2 regions of the Streptomyces sp. PKA51 genome follow, and region 2 is predicted to be linked to the other one. Evidence: riboswitches for the same ligand, from Rfam matches in the RefSeq annotation. Region 2 holds a riboswitch; the other holds the start of a gene.
The links. Region 2 has a riboswitch for S-adenosylmethionine ahead of thrC (threonine synthase). Riboswitches for the same ligand answer to the same signal wherever they lie in the genome.
Positions count from the first base shown of each region.

Region 1: linked by a shared signal. The riboswitch ahead of AC27L3_RS25120 (aminotransferase class V-fold PLP-dependent enzyme) and the one ahead of thrC (threonine synthase) in region 2 are both predicted to bind S-adenosylmethionine.

Region 1 is NZ_BAAJPZ010000022.1:31,481-39,002, reverse strand. It holds gene qcrC (cytochrome bc1 complex diheme cytochrome c subunit) at 1-540, shown strand, start outside; gene qcrA (cytochrome bc1 complex Rieske iron-sulfur subunit) at 537-1,589, shown strand; gene qcrB (cytochrome bc1 complex cytochrome b subunit) at 1,586-3,217, shown strand; gene trpD (anthranilate phosphoribosyltransferase) at 3,373-4,437, shown strand; SAM riboswitch class IV at 4,516-4,631, shown strand; gene AC27L3_RS25120 (aminotransferase class V-fold PLP-dependent enzyme) at 4,759-6,120, shown strand; gene AC27L3_RS25115 (Lrp/AsnC ligand binding domain-containing protein) at 6,125-6,406, opposite strand; gene AC27L3_RS25110 (rhomboid family intramembrane serine protease) at 6,403-7,134, opposite strand; gene AC27L3_RS25105 (NYN domain-containing protein) at 7,350-7,522, shown strand, end outside.
Region 2 is NZ_BAAJPZ010000013.1:148,995-156,516, reverse strand. It holds gene groL (chaperonin GroEL) at 1-1,420, opposite strand, end outside; gene AC27L3_RS20395 (cold-shock protein) at 1,760-1,963, opposite strand; gene AC27L3_RS20390 (ubiquitin-like small modifier protein 1) at 2,379-2,654, opposite strand; gene thrC (threonine synthase) at 2,749-4,032, opposite strand; SAM riboswitch class I at 4,050-4,197, opposite strand; gene AC27L3_RS20380 (glucosyl-3-phosphoglycerate synthase) at 4,380-5,327, shown strand; gene AC27L3_RS20375 (alpha,alpha-trehalose-phosphate synthase (UDP-forming)) at 5,369-6,847, shown strand; gene otsB (trehalose-phosphatase) at 7,029-7,522, opposite strand, start outside.

The sequences.
Region 1 (7,522 bases), on a different contig from region 2:
ACCGGCCGCATGCCGCTGCAGCAGCAGGGCGCCCAGGCGCCCCGCAAGAAGGTGGTCTACTCGCAGGCCGAGATCGACCAGCTCGCCGCGTACATCGCCTCCCTCGGCGCGGGCCCGGTCGCTCCGACCAAGAGCCAGTACAGCCCCGACGGCGCCGACATCGCCAAGGGCGGGGAGCTCTTCCGTACGAACTGCGCCCAGTGCCACAACTTCACCGGCAAGGGCGGCGCGCTCTCGAACGGCAAGTACGCCCCGTCGCTCGAGGGCGTCAACCCGAAGCACATCTACGAGGCCATGCAGACCGGCCCGCAGAACATGCCTTCCTTCCCCGACACGACGATGTCCGAGAAGAACAAGAAGGACATCATCGCGTACCTCGACACGGTCAACAGCGACAAGACCAAGAACCCGGGCGGCCTCGAACTGGGCGGTCTCGGCCCGGTCAGCGAGGGTCTGTTCGCGTGGATCTTCGGTCTGGGCGCGTTGGTCGCCGTCGCCATCTGGGTCGCCGCCCACACCGCCAAGGCCAAGAAGTCATGAGTAGCCAAGACATTCCAGAAGAGACCCTGCCGAGCGCGCAGGGCGCGCACGAAGGTGCCGTAGCCACCGCCGGCGACCCGTTCGCCGACCCGGGGCTGCCGCCGCACGAGCCCCGTAAGCAGGACATCGACGAGCGGGCAGCCCAGCGCTCCGAGCGCGTGGTCGCCTTCCTGTTCCTGCTGTCGATGCTGGCCACGGTCGGCTTCATCGCCTCCTACGTGACCCTCCCGGTCGACAAGAGCATCTACGTCTTCCCGCTCGGGCACATCAGCGCGCTGAACTTCGCGCTGGGCCTGACCCTGGGCGTGGCGCTGTTCTGCATCGGCGCGGGCGCGGTCCACTGGGCCCGCACCCTGATGTCGGACGTCGAGTACGCCGACGACCGGCACCCGATCGAGGCCTCCCCGGAGGTCAAGGCCAAGGTGCTGGCCGACTTCAAGCAGGGCGCCGAGGAGTCCGGCTTCGGCCGCCGCAAGCTGCTGCGCAACACCATGTTCGGCGCGCTGGCCCTGGTGCCGCTCTCCGGCGTGGTGCTGCTGCGCGACCTCGGTCCGCTGCCCGGCACCAAGCTGCGCAAGACCGCCTGGTCCGCGGGCAAGATGCTCATCAACCAGAACACGATGCAGCCGCTGCGCCCCGAGGACATCCAGGTCGGCTCCCTGACCTTCGCCATGCCCGAGGGCATGAAGGAGGAGGACCACGACTTCCAGCAGGAGATCGCCAAGGCGGCCCTGATGATCGTTCGGCTGCGTCCGGAGAACATCAAGGACAAGCGCGAGCTCGACTGGTCGGCCGACGGCATCGTGGCCTTCTCCAAGATCTGCACGCACGTCGGCTGCCCGATCAGCCTCTACGAGCAGCAGACCCACCACGTGCTGTGCCCGTGCCACCAGTCCACCTTCGACCTGTCCGACGGCGGTCGCGTGATCTTCGGCCCGGCCGGCCACGCCCTTCCGCAGCTGCGGATCAAGGTCAATGACAAGGGCTACCTCGAGGCCATGGGCGACTTCGCCGAGCCCGTCGGTCCTGCCTTCTGGGAGCGCGGATGAGCACTGCAACCGCTACCGACAATCGCCGCAAGGCACCCGCGGGCGAGCGGGTCGCCGACTGGGCCGACGGCCGGCTGGGCATCTACAGCCTGGCCAAGGTCAACATGCGGAAGATCTTCCCGGACCACTGGTCCTTCATGCTGGGCGAAGTCTGCCTCTACAGCTTCGTCATCATCATCATGACGGGCGTCTACCTGACGCTCTTCTTCCACCCCAGCATGAACGAGGTCGTCTACCACGGCTCCTACGAGCCGCTGCAGGGCGTCCAGATGTCCGAGGCGTTCAAGTCGACCCTGGACATCAGCTTCGACGTGCGCGGTGGTCTGCTCATCCGGCAGATCCACCACTGGGCGGCGCTGATCTTCCTCGCCGGCATGTTCGTGCACATGATGCGCGTCTTCTTCACCGGTGCGTTCCGCAAGCCGCGTGAGGTCAACTGGCTGTTCGGCTTCCTGCTGTTCGTCCTCGGCATGTTCACCGGCTTCACCGGTTACTCGCTGCCGGACGACCTGCTGTCGGGCACCGGTGTCCGCTTCATGGAGGGCGCCATCCTGTCCGTGCCGGTCGTCGGCACGTACATCTCGATGTTCCTGTACGGCGGCGAGTTCCCCGGCTCGGACTTCGTGCCGCGGTTCTTCTCGATCCACGTCCTGCTGCTGCCGGGCATCATGCTCGGCCTGCTGGTGGCGCACCTGATCCTGGTCTTCTACCACAAGCACACGCAGTTCCCCGGTCCCGGCCGGAAGAACGAGAACGTGGTCGGCATGCCGCTGCTGCCGGTCTACATGGCCAAGGCCGGTGGCTTCTTCTTCCTGGTCTTCGGTGTGATCGCGGCCATCGCCGCCATCGCGACCATCAACCCGATCTGGGCGATGGGCCCCTACCGGCCGGACCAGGTCTCCACCGGCGCCCAGCCCGACTGGTACATGGGCTTCTCCGAGGGCCTCATCCGTGTGATGCCGGGCTGGGAGATCAACGTCTGGGGCCACACGTTCGTCCTGGGCGTGTTCATCCCGCTGGTGATCTTCCCGACGGTGCTGGCGGCCATCGCCGTCTACCCGTTCATCGAGTCCTGGGTCACCGGCGACAAGCGGGAGCACCACCTGCTGGACCGCCCGCGCAACGCCCCGACGCGCACCGCGTTCGGCGCCGCGTGGATCAGCTGGTACTTCGTGCTGCTGGTCGGTGGTGGCAACGACCTGTGGGCCACCCACTTCCACCTGTCGATCAACGCCATCACCTGGTTCGTCCGCGTCGGCTTCTTCGTGGTGCCGGTCCTGACGTTCATCGCCACCCGCCGCATCTGCCTCGGCCTGCAGCGTCGCGACAAGGACAAGGTGCTGCACGGTCGCGAGACCGGCATCATCAAGCGCCTGCCGCACGGTGAGTTCATCGAGGTCCACGAGCCGCTCTCGCAGGAGCAGCTGCACACCCTGACCTCGCACGAGCAGCCCAAGCCGCTCGAGCTGGAGCCGGCGGTGGACGAGAACGGTGTCGCCCGCAAGGTCGGTGCCGGCCAGAAGCTCCGCGTGAAGCTCTCCAAGGGCTTCTACGGCGAGGGGACCCAGATCCCCAAGCCCACCGCGGAGGAGTACCGGGAGATCACCAGCGGTCACGGCCACCACTGATCCCCGCAGCTGATCACTGACGACTGATCGCCACGGCAGGAGCCCCGTCCAGCGCTTGGACGGGGCTCTTCGCCGTCCGGGGCCGGTCGATAGGCTGGACGCCAGACGGGGCCATGCGGAGCGCCCCGCCCCAGACCACTCCAGGAGTGTGGACCATGAACGTTGCGACCCCATCTGGCGGCGAGCGCTCGGTGGCCCCGTCCTGGCCGGGCATCCTGGAGGCCCTGCTGCGCGGAGTGGACCTCAGTGCCGACGACACGGCCTGGGCCATGGACCGGATCATGCGCGGGGCGGCCAGCGACGCCCAGATCGCCGGCTTCGCCGTGGCCCTGCGGGCCAAGGGCGAGACCGTCGCCGAGATCTCCGGCCTGGTCCGCGCCATGTACCGGCACGCGAACCTCATCGAGGTGCCCGGGCCCAGCGTGGACATCGTGGGCACCGGCGGCGACGGGGCCAAGACCGTCAACATCTCCACGATGTCCTCGATCGTCGTGGCGGGTACCGGCACCAAGGTCGTCAAGCACGGCAACCGCGCCGCCTCCTCCGCCAGCGGTTCCTCCGACGTCCTGGAGAAGCTGGGCGTCAACCTGGAGCTGACGCCCCGGCGGGTGGTGGAGGTCGCCGAGGAGGCCGGCATCACCTTCTGCAACGCCGTCAAGTTCCACCCCTCCCTGCGGCACGTCGCCCCGGCCCGCCGCGAACTGGGCATCCGGACGACCTTCAACGCGCTGGGCCCGCTGACCAACCCCGCCCGGGTGCGCGCCCAGGCCACCGGCGTCGCCGACGCCCGTATCGCGCCGGTGCTCGCCGGGGTGCTGGCCGAGCGCGGCTCGACGGCCCTGGTCTTCCGCGGCGACGACGGGCTGGACGAGCTGACCACCACCGCCACCTCGCGGGTGTGGGTCGTGCGCGACGGCCGGGTGCGCGAGGAGGCGTTCGACCCCCGCGAGGTGGGCCTCGACATCGTGCCGGTGGAGGCGCTGCGCGGCGCCGACGCCTCGTACAACGCCGACGTCGCCCGCCGCCTGCTCGCCGGCGAGACCGGCCCCGTACGGGAGGCGGTGCTGCTCAACTCCGCGGCGGCGCTGGTGGCCCTGGCGCCCACCGACGCGCCGTTGCCCGAGCAGATCCGTGCCGCCATGGCGCGGGCGGCCGAGTCCATCGACTCCGGTGCCGCCCTGCGCACGCTGGAGAAGTGGGTGGCGGCCAGCAACGCCTGACCCCTTTCCGGCCGGTGGTGTCTCGCCCCGTGGAACGACGGTTCCGCGGGGCGATCACGTATGCCATACTCCTGGCCAGGTCACGAGTGACAGCGTTTCGGCCCCGGCCTGCTGTCCGGCAACCCTCCTTCCGTGGCGGGGTGCCCCGGGTGATGACCGGGCCGCAGGCAGGACGTCTGCGGCAAGCGCGGATCCCTCGCCAGGGATCCTGGTCGTCGAGGGAGATCCTTCCGTGATGCAGCGAATGCGCTAGGGCTCGAAGAGCCCCTTCTCCGCGTACCCCTCTTCCTCTGCTCGCCTGTTCACGTACGGGAGTTCGCCATGCCTGCCGCCACCGTCGCCACCGAGAGTCCGGTTCGTCCCCCGCTGCCCGTTCTGGGCGGCGACATCCGCGTACCGCTCGTCACCGGGGGCGAGGTGACGTACGCGGCCCTCGACTACGCCGCCAGCGCCCCGGCCCTGCGCCGCGTGTGGGACGACGTCGCCGCCTACGCGCCGTACTACGGCAGCGTGCACCGCGGCGCCGGCTACCTCTCGCAGCTGTCCACCGACCTCTTCGAGAACAGCCGGGCCACCGTCGCCCGCTTCCTCGGCTGCCGCGAGGACGACCAGGTCGTCTTCACCCGCTCCACCACCGACTCCCTCAACCTGCTCGCGACCGTCCTGCCCGCCGGCTGCCGGGTGTTCGTCTTCGAGACCGAGCACCACGCCGCGCTGCTGCCCTGGGGCGAGGGCCGCGTCACCTGCCTGCCCGCACCCCGCACCCCCGCCGAGGCGGTCGCGACCCTGGAGCGGGCGCTGGCGGACCGCGAGCCCCACGGGCCCGCGCTGGTCTGCGTCACCGGCGCCTCCAACGTCACCGGGGAGTTGTGGCCCGTACGGGAGTTGGCGGCCGCGGCGCACGCCCACGGCGCGCGCATCGTGCTGGACGCCGCCCAACTCGCCCCGCACCACCCCGTGGACGTCCGGGACCTCGACGTCGACTGGGTGGCCTTCTCCGGCCACAAGCTCTATGCACCCTTCGGCTCCGGGGTGCTGGCCGGCCGCCCCGACTGGCTGCGCGAGGCCGAGCCGTACCTGGCCGGCGGCGGCGCCAGCCGCCGGGTCACCCGGCTCCCCGACGGCCGCCTGGAGACCGAGTGGCACACCACCACCGCCCGGCACGAGGCCGGTTCGCCCAACGTCATCGGCGCCTATGCCATCGCCTCCGCCTGCCGGGCGCTGACCGAGGCGGGTTTCGAGGGCCTCGTCGCGCGCGAGCGGCAGCTGGTGGCCCGGGTGCGCGAGGGCCTCGCCGAGGTGCCGGGCGTACGGGTGCTGTCGCTGTTCGGCCCCGACGCCCCGCGCGTGGGCGTGCTCTCCTTCGTCGTGGAGGGCTGGAACAGCTCGCACCTGGCCGCCGCGCTGTCCGCCGAGTACGGCATCGGGGTCCGCGACGGGCTCTTCTGCGCCCACCCGCTGGTGCGCACGCTGCTGGGCACCGGGCAGGAGGAGGCGGGGGAGTGCGGTGCGCCGGGCGAGGGCCGTGCGCACAGCGCCGTACGCATCAGCTTCGGCGCCGGTACGCCCGACGAGCACGTGGAGCGGTTCGTCAGGGCGGTGCGCGAACTGGTCGCACACGGCGCCAGGTGGCTCTACCGCACGGAGGGCGGCCGCTGCGTGCCGGCGCAGCGGGCGGCGTGAGGCGTCAGTTGTCCAGGCCGATGGCGAAGGCCGCTTCCAGGTCGTGCTGGGAGTAGGTGCGAAAGGCGATGTGCGTCTCCGTCGAGGTGACGCCGGCGACCTTGCTGATCCGGCCCGGGATGACGTCCGCCAGGTCGTCGTGCCGGGCCACCCGCACGATCGCGATCAGGTCGTAGGCGCCGGTGACCGAGTAGACCTCGCTCACGCCGTCCAGCGCGGCGATCGACTCGGCGATCTCGGGGATGCGGTCCACGTCGGTCTTGATGAGCACGATCGAGGTGATCACGTCGTTCTGTCTCCTTCGGTGGACCCGGTTTCGGTGGCCCCGGCTGCGGCCCTCACTCTAACCGCAGGCGTCGGGTGCACCCAGGCGTAGCCGAATCCGAGTGCGAATCCCAGCACGTGGGCGAGGTAGGCAACGCCCGGCCGCCCGGCCTCCGTGCCCGCCGCCAGCCACTGCAGGGCGAACCAGAACAGCAGCACGACCCAGGCGGGAAAGCGCAGAGGCAGGAAGAAGAGGAACGGGAAGAGGCTGGTCACCCGGGCCCTGGGGAAGAGATAGAGGAAAGCGCCGAGCACACCGGAGATGGCGCCGGACGCCCCCACCAGCGTGCGGTCGGAGCCGGCGTGCACGACCGCGTAACCGAGCAGGGCCAGATAGCCGGTGACGAGGTAGCACAGGGCGAAGGCGGCGTGTCCCAGGTGCGCCTCGGTCATGGCACCGAAGACGTAGAGGAAGAGCATGTTGCCCAGCAGGTGCAGCCAGTTGCCGTGCACGAACAGCGCGGTGAGCGGGGTGATCAGATGCGTGGGGGAACCGTGCCACAGCTCCGCCGGCACCACCCCCCAGCGCTGGAAGTACTCGGTCTGCGCGGTCAGCAGGGCGGTGCCGCTGCCGTAGGAGGGACTGAGGCCGGAGGCGGGGCCGGCGAGGAAGACCACCCCGCACACGGTCAGGAGCGTCCAGGTCACCCAGGGGGTGCCCGCCTTCCCGGGCGCGGCCGCTGCGATCATGACCAGATCATGTCGTACCGGGCGCAACCGGCACCAAGCGCCTCGCCGGGAGGCGGCCATGGGCCCGCACCACCGTGTCCGGCGGCCCGCAGGCCGTAGGGTTACGAAGAGCACTCGACGAGGACGGACGAGACCATGATCGAGCTGGTGGAGCGGCCGGGTGCGACGGCCTGAGGAACGGGAGCGGTGAAGCGGTGGTGGAGCACAGGGACGGCGTGGAGGCGGCCGGTGACGCCGGCGGCGCCGACGACGGTGTCCTGGAGGTGCTCGACCGCCCCCTGCCCGAGGGCATCAGGCGGCGCGTCATCGGGCTCGTCGCCGATGCCTTCGGTCAGCTGACGGTCGCGGAACTGCCCGCACAGCTGCGGCAGTACGCCCGGTTCACCCC
Region 2 (7,522 bases):
CGTGACCGACGGTCAGGTTGCGCACCTTCTCCACGACGACGCCGCCCTCGAGACCACCGTTGACGGCGATCTGCTTGAGCGGGGCCTCCAGGGCGGCCTTGACGGCGGCGGCACCGGTGGCCTCGTCGCCCTCGAGGTCCAGCTTCTCGAAGACCGAGGAAGCCTGGAGCAGGGCCACGCCACCACCGGCGACGATGCCCTCCTCGACGGCGGCCTTGGCGTTGCGGACGGCGTCCTCGATGCGGTGCTTGCGCTCCTTGAGCTCCACCTCGGTGGCGGCACCGGCCTTGATGACGGCCACGCCGCCGGCCAGCTTCGCCAGGCGCTCCTGCAGCTTCTCGCGGTCGTAGTCGGAGTCGCTGTTCTCGATCTCGGCGCGGATCTGGTTGACGCGGCCCTGGACCTGGTCGCTGTCACCGGCACCGTCGACGATGGTCGTCTCGTCCTTGGTGATGACGACCTTGCGGGCGCGGCCGAGCAGGTCGAGACCGGCGTTCTCCAGCTTGAGGCCGACCTCCTCGGAGATGACCGTGCCACCGGTGAGGATGGCGATGTCGCCGAGCATGGCCTTGCGGCGGTCGCCGAAGCCCGGGGCCTTGACGGCGACGGACTTGAAGGTGCCGCGGATCTTGTTGACGACCAGGGTCGACAGGGCCTCGCCCTCGACGTCCTCGGCGATGATCAGCAGCGGCTTGCCCGACTGCATGACCTTCTCCAGCAGCGGGAGCAGGTCCTTGACCGAGGAGATCTTGGAGTTGGCGATGAGGATGTAGGGGTCCTCGAGGACGGCCTCCATGCGCTCCATGTCGGTCGCGAAGTACGCCGAGATGTAGCCCTTGTCGAAGCGCATGCCCTCGGTGAGCTCGAGCTCGAGGCCGAAGGTGTTGGACTCCTCGACGGTGATGACGCCTTCCTTGCCGACCTTGTCCATGGCCTCGGCGATGAGCTCGCCGATCTGGGTGTCGGCGGCGGAGATGGAGGCGGTGGAGGCGATCTGCTCCTTGGTCTCCACGTCCTTGGCCTGCTCGAGCAGGGCGGCGGAGACGGCCTCGACGGCCTTCTCGATACCGCGCTTGAGGGCCATCGGGTTGGCACCCGCGGCCACGTTGCGCAGACCCTCGCGGACCAGCGCCTGGGCGAGGACGGTCGCGGTCGTCGTGCCGTCACCGGCGACGTCGTCCGTCTTCTTCGCGACCTCCTTGACCAGCTCGGCGCCGATCTTCTCGTACGGGTCCTCGAGCTCGATCTCCTTGGCGATGGACACACCATCGTTGGTGATCGTGGGGGCGCCCCACTTCTTCTCGAGGACGACGTTCCGGCCCTTGGGGCCGAGGGTGACCTTGACGGCGTCGGCGAGCTGGTTCATCCCGCGCTCGAGACCGCGCCGTGCCTCCTCGTCGAACGCGATGATCTTGGCCATGTGAAGTGGTCCTCCCAGGACGGGGTGGATTGCTCCGGACCGCGCTGGCGCCCGCGACGGACGGCCTGCTTGCCCCGCGGTTCCTTGCCCCGCTTGGCCCGCGACCTCACCGACGGTCCAAATCTGTCACTCTCACCTGGAGAGTGCTAAGCCCAATGATTAGCACTCGCACCCTGAGAGTGCAAGGCCGCCCTACCGGTGCAGCCTGCCCCGCCGGGCCCGGCGTCACACGTGGTGCCCAAGGGTGCCCGCAACACGCGAGGGGCCCGCGTCGTGATGACGCGAGCCCCTCGGCGAGCTTCAGTGAGCTTGAGTGAGCCGGTGGTCGATGCGCACCGATCAGGCGGTCACCTTGACCATGTCCGCCTGCGGCCCCTTCTGGCCCTGCGAGATCTCGAACTCGACCCGCTGCCCCTCCTCGAGGGTGCGGTAACCGTCCATCTGGATCGCGCTGTAGTGGACGAATACATCCGCACCACCGTCGACCGCGATGAAGCCGTACCCCTTCTCCGCGTTGAACCACTTGACGGTGCCCTGAGCCATGCCTAACTCCCCTATTACTGGCCCTTGCACAGGACCGCACTTCGCGGACCCGGGTCAGACCTCACCCCCAGACAGGGTGGGGGTGTGCGCCGGAACGCGTCGACCGCGGCTGAATGTATCTGCACGGATGCCGTCTGCAACAGGTCACTCGGACGAGAAATCCGGCGGCGGCCGATCGGTTATTCGTACCGATTTCCACAGCTTCCCGGGCAAGTCGGACCGGGCAAAACGCCACCAACCCGGCAGATCGCATCCTCGCATTGGGCGCAACTTGACGGGTTCTCGTACGCACTCGGCAGTGACGCCAGAGGGGGAACGCCCCAACTGTAGCGCGCTTCAACAGACGGAATCGCCCCGTCCGCTTTACGGACGGGGCGATTCCGTCTGCTTGCCGAGCGTGCTCGCGCGGGGCCGCTCAGCCGCCCGCGACGGCGGGAATGATCGAGACGCCGGCCCCGTCGGGCGTGGCCGTGCCCAGGCCGTCCTCGAAGCGGACGTCGTCGTCGTTCACGTAGACGTTCACGAAGCGGCGCAGCTTGCCGGCGTCGTCGAGCACCCGGCCGGCGATGCCGGGGTGGTTCGCCTCCAGGGAGGCGATCACCTCGCCGAGAGTGGCTCCGTCGGCGGTGACCTCCGCCTGCCCGGCGGTGTAGGTGCGCAGGATGGTGGGGATGCGGACGGTGACGCTCATGGGTATGCCTCAGCCTTCTGTGTGTCGTGTGAGGTGAGCGGTGTGAGGTGAGCGGTGTGAGTGAAGAGAGGGACGCCCATTCGGGCGAAGGGCCCTACCGGCCCTGCAGGCCCGCCGCGCGGAAGGCGTCGAGCGTCGGGCGGATCGTGGCCGTCGGCCCCGCCGCCACCGCGTCGAGCGTCTTGAGCCCGTCCCCCGTGTTGAGCACGACCGTGGTCAGCTCCGGGTCCAGCGCGCCGCTCGCGAGCAGCTTGCGCGTCACGCCCACCGTCACCCCGCCCGCGGTCTCGGCGAAGATGCCCTCCGTCCGGGCGAGCAGCCGGATCGCGTCGACGACCGCCGCGTCGTCGACGTCCTCCACGCCGCCGCCGGTGCGCCGGGCGATGTCGAGCACGTAGATACCGTCGGCCGGGTTGCCGATCGCCAGGGACTTGGCGATGGTGTCCGGCCGTACCGGCCGCACCACCTCGTGCCCCGCCTTGAAGGCCCGGGAGACCGGGGCGCAGCCCTCGGCCTGGGCGCCGAAGATCTTGTACGGGCGGTCCTCGACGAGCCCGAGCGCGACGAGCTCCCGCAGCCCCTTGTCGATCTTCGTCAGCTGGGAGCCGGAGGCGACCGGCACGACGATCTGGTCCGGCAGCCGCCAGCCGAGCTGCTCGCAGATCTCGTACGCGAGGGTCTTGGAGCCCTCCGCGTAGTACGGGCGGAGGTTGACGTTGACGAAGCCCCAGCCCTCGCCGAGCGGATCGCCGATGAGCTCGGAGCAGAAGCGGTTGACGTCGTCGTACGTGCCCTCGATGCCGACGAGGTCGCCGCCGTAGACCGCGGCCATGACGACCTTGCCGGCCTCCAGGTCGTGCGGGATGAACACGCACGAGCGCAGGCCCGCGCGGGCCGCGGCCGCGCCGACGGCGCCGGCGAGGTTCCCGGTGGAGGAGCAGGACAGGGTGGTGAAGCCGAAGGCGCGCGCCGCCTCGACGGCGACGGCGACGACGCGGTCCTTGAAGGAGTGCGTGGGGTTGCCGGAGTCGTCCTTGACGTACAGGCCGCCGGTCACGCCGAGTTCGCGGGCGAGGTTGTCGGCCTTGACGAGCCTGGTGAGGCCGGGCTCGAGGTTGGGCCGTTCGGCGACGTCCGCGGCGACGGGCAGCAGCGGCGCGTACCGCCAGATGCTGGCGGGGCCGGCCTCGATGCACCGGCGCAGCTCCTCGGGGTCGCCCTGGGGCAGCTCGTAGGCCACTTCCAGCGGTCCGAAGCAGGAGGCGCAGGCGAAGACGGGGCCGAGGGGGGAACGCTCCCCGCACTCGCGGCAGGAGAGCGCGACGGCGGACCCGAAAGAAGATGTGACGGTACGACTTTCAACGGCTTCGACGGCCATGGAGGCGAGGCCCTTTCTCCTCATCTTCCTCGCGGCGCACCTCGCCGCGAGACGGAATTGGCACCTTCCCCGCCGGGAGCCTCGCGTCCTGCTGCGGACGAAAGACCGGCTGGAGGGTTGCCGGGGCTTCATCGGGCCGTGTCCCTCTGCCCCTCTGGATGAGCGGTATGGCGCTGGGCGGACCCAGGCATTTGTGCGCGGCACGACCCCGACATAGGACGGCCGTCCGCGTTGTTCAAGACTGTAACGGAAGGGGCGGCCGCAGCAGAGGGCCGTCCGAACCGCGAGATGCGTCACACGGGCGCATCGGCGACCATCGAGACGATGCACAGCAGGGAGTCCTACACGTGCTGGATGAGGTGGAGCGCTGGCTGGCCCAGCGGTCCTGGTCCGCAGCCGATCGTCCGCTCGACCGGCTTCTCGCTGCCAAACGCGGCTCGGGCACCACGGTCAGCGTCGTACTGCCGGCGCTGAACGAGGAGGCCACGGTCGGCGCCATAGCGGCGACGATCCGCCGCGAGCTGATGACGGACGCCGTCCCGCTCGTGGACGAGCTGGTGGTGCTGGATTCCGGCTCCACCGACCGTACGGCGGAGGAGGCGGCGGCGGCCGGGGCGCGCGTGGTGCACCGCGACGAGGTGCTGCCGCGGATCCCCGCCCTGCCCGGCAAGGGCGAGGTCCTGTGGCGCTCGCTGCTGGTCACCACCGGTGACATCGTCTGCTTCGTCGACGCCGATCTGCGGGACTTCTCCGCCACGTTCGTCTCCGGCATCGTCGGCCCGCTGCTGACCGACCCGGAGGTGCAGTTCGTCAAGGGGATGTACGACCGTCCCCTCGGCGAGGCCCCCGGCCAGGGCGGCCGGGTCACCGAGCTGGTCGCCCGCCCGCTGCTGAACCTGCACTGGCCGCAGCTCGCCGGCTTCGTCCAGCCGCTGGGCGGCGAGTACGCGGCCCGCCGCTCGCTGCTGGAGCGGCTGCCCTTCCCCGTGGGGTACGGCGTGGAGCTCGGCCTGCTCGTCGACGCCCTGCACACGGTGGGCCTGGACGCCCTCGCCCAGGTCGACGTCGGCGAGCGCAAGCACCGCCACCAGGACGGCCGCGCGCTCGGCCGGATGGCGGCGACCATCTACCGCACGGCACAGCTGCGCCTGGCCCGCGGCCACCTCGTACGGCCCGCGCTGACCCAGTTCGAGCGAACGGCGGAGGGTTTCGTCCCGCGCACGTACCCCGTCGACACGGAGGAGCGGCCCCCGATGGCCGGAATCCCGGAGTACGCCCGCCGGCATGCCGCGTAAGCGTACGTTTGAGCGGTTCTCCCGGGGGCAAGGCTGGCGACATGGTCGTTGAGCACACCCACACCGCCCCCGGCACGGCACCCATCGTGGTCGCCTCCAACCGCGGCCCGGTCTCCTACCGGCTCGGCGAGGACGGCACCCTGCACGCGGGCCGCGGCGGCGGCGGGCTGGTCTCGGGGCTGAGCGCGATCGGCCCGGACGCCGGGGCGGTGTGGGTCTGCGCGGCCCTCGGCGAGGGCGACCGGCTCGCCGCCCGGCGCGCCGGGCGCAGACTGGCCGCCGCCGACACCGGCGAGCAGCCGGTGCGGATGCTCGACATCCCCTCCGCCACCTTCGCCGCCGCCTACAACGGCGTGGCCAACTCCGTCCTGTGGTTCCTGCACCACATGCTCTGGCAGACCCCGCTCGAACCCTCCTTCGACAGCGGGTTCCGCGAGCAGTGGGCCCAGTACGAGGCGTACAACACCGCCTTCGCCGACGCCGTCGCCGAGGAGGCCGCCGAGGGCGCCTGCGTCCTCGTCCAGGACTACCACCTCACCCTCGTGCCCGGGCTGCTCCGCGCCCGCCGCCCCGACCTGCGCATCGGCCACTTCTCCCACACCCCGTGGGCCCCGCCCGACTACTACCGCCTGCTGCCCGACGACATCGCCGAACAGGTGCTGCGCGGCATGCTCGGCGGCGACCGGGCGGCCTTCCTCACCCGCCGCTGGGCCGAGTCCTTCGCCGCCTGCTGCACGAGCGTGCTGCCCGGCGCGGAGATCCTGCGCGAGGCCGACGGCACCGCCGCGGCCGTCCGCTTCGAGGACCGCACCACCCGGCTCGGCGTGCACGGGCTCGGCGCCGACGCCGAGTTCCTGCGCGCCCGCGCGCACCGGCCGGACGTCGAGGAGTGGATCGACCGGCTGCGCGAGCAGATCGGCCCCGACCGCAGCATCGTCCTGCGCGTCGACCGCACGGAGCTGTCCAAGAACATCGTGCGCGGCCTGCACGCCTACCGGCGCCTCCTGGAGGACCACCCCCAGTGGCGCGGCCGCGTCGTCCACCTCGCCTTCGCCTACCCCTCCCGGCAGGACCTGAAGGTCTACCGCGACTACACCGACGAGGTCCAGCGCGTCGCCCAGGAGATCAACTCCACCTTCGGCACGGACTCCTGGCAACCGGTCTCCCTGCAGGTCAAGGACGACTTCGCGCGCTCCCTCGCCGCCTACCGCATCGCCGACGTGGCCCTGGTCAACCCCATCCGCGACGGCATGAACCTCGTCGCCAAGGAGGTCCCCGTCGTCTCCGACCGCGGCTGCGCCCTCGTGCTCTCCCGCGAGGCCGGCGCCGCGGCGGAACTGGGCGACGACGCGCTGCTGGTGAACCCCTACGACGTGGAGGCGACGGCGCGCGCCCTGCACATGGCCCTGCTGATGGACCCGGCCGAGCGCGCGGAACGCACCAAACGCCTCTCCTCCGCAGCCACAGCCCTCCCCCCGGCCCGCTGGTTCACGGACCAACTGGCAGCACTGCGGAGGTAGGCGTGTTCCGGGGGCGGCGCCCCCGGCTGCCCGTTTTGCAGGCGGCCGGGCCGCTGCCCGGTTGTGGGCAGGCGTGCCGCTGGGGGCACCTCCCAGCGGTAGCTGGGGGAGGCACGGGTGGGCACAAACCCGGCCCACCGGCCCGCACCACCCCGCGGCAGCCCACGGCAGCCCGCGCCGCTCAGCCGAGCTTGTCGGCCAGCGCCGTCAACAGCTCCACCACACCCGACGGCCCGTCCACGACAAGATCCGCCCGCTCCGCCAGCACCGTCACCTCCGCACTGCCACTGCACACGAGCGTCCCCGCCACCCCTTCCCCCCGCAGCTCCTCCACCGCCGCGAAGGCGGCCACGTCGCCGAGGTCGTCGCCGGCGTACAGCACGGCGCGGGCGCCGGTCTCGCGGAGGTAGCCGGCGAGGGCGACGCCCTTGTCCACACCGGGCGGGCGCAGTTCGAGCACGTACCGCCCGGGCTCGACGATCAGCCCGTGCCGTTCGGCGAGCGCCGCGAGCGGCGCGCGCAGCGCCTCGAAGGCGGCCTGCGGGTCGGTGGCGCGCCGGGTGTGCACGGCGATGGCCCGGCCCTTGTCCTCGGTCCAGGTGCCCTGCCACGTACCGGACGCGTCGAGCACGCCGGGCAGCTCGGCCCGTACCGCCGCGACGCCCGGGTGCGGCG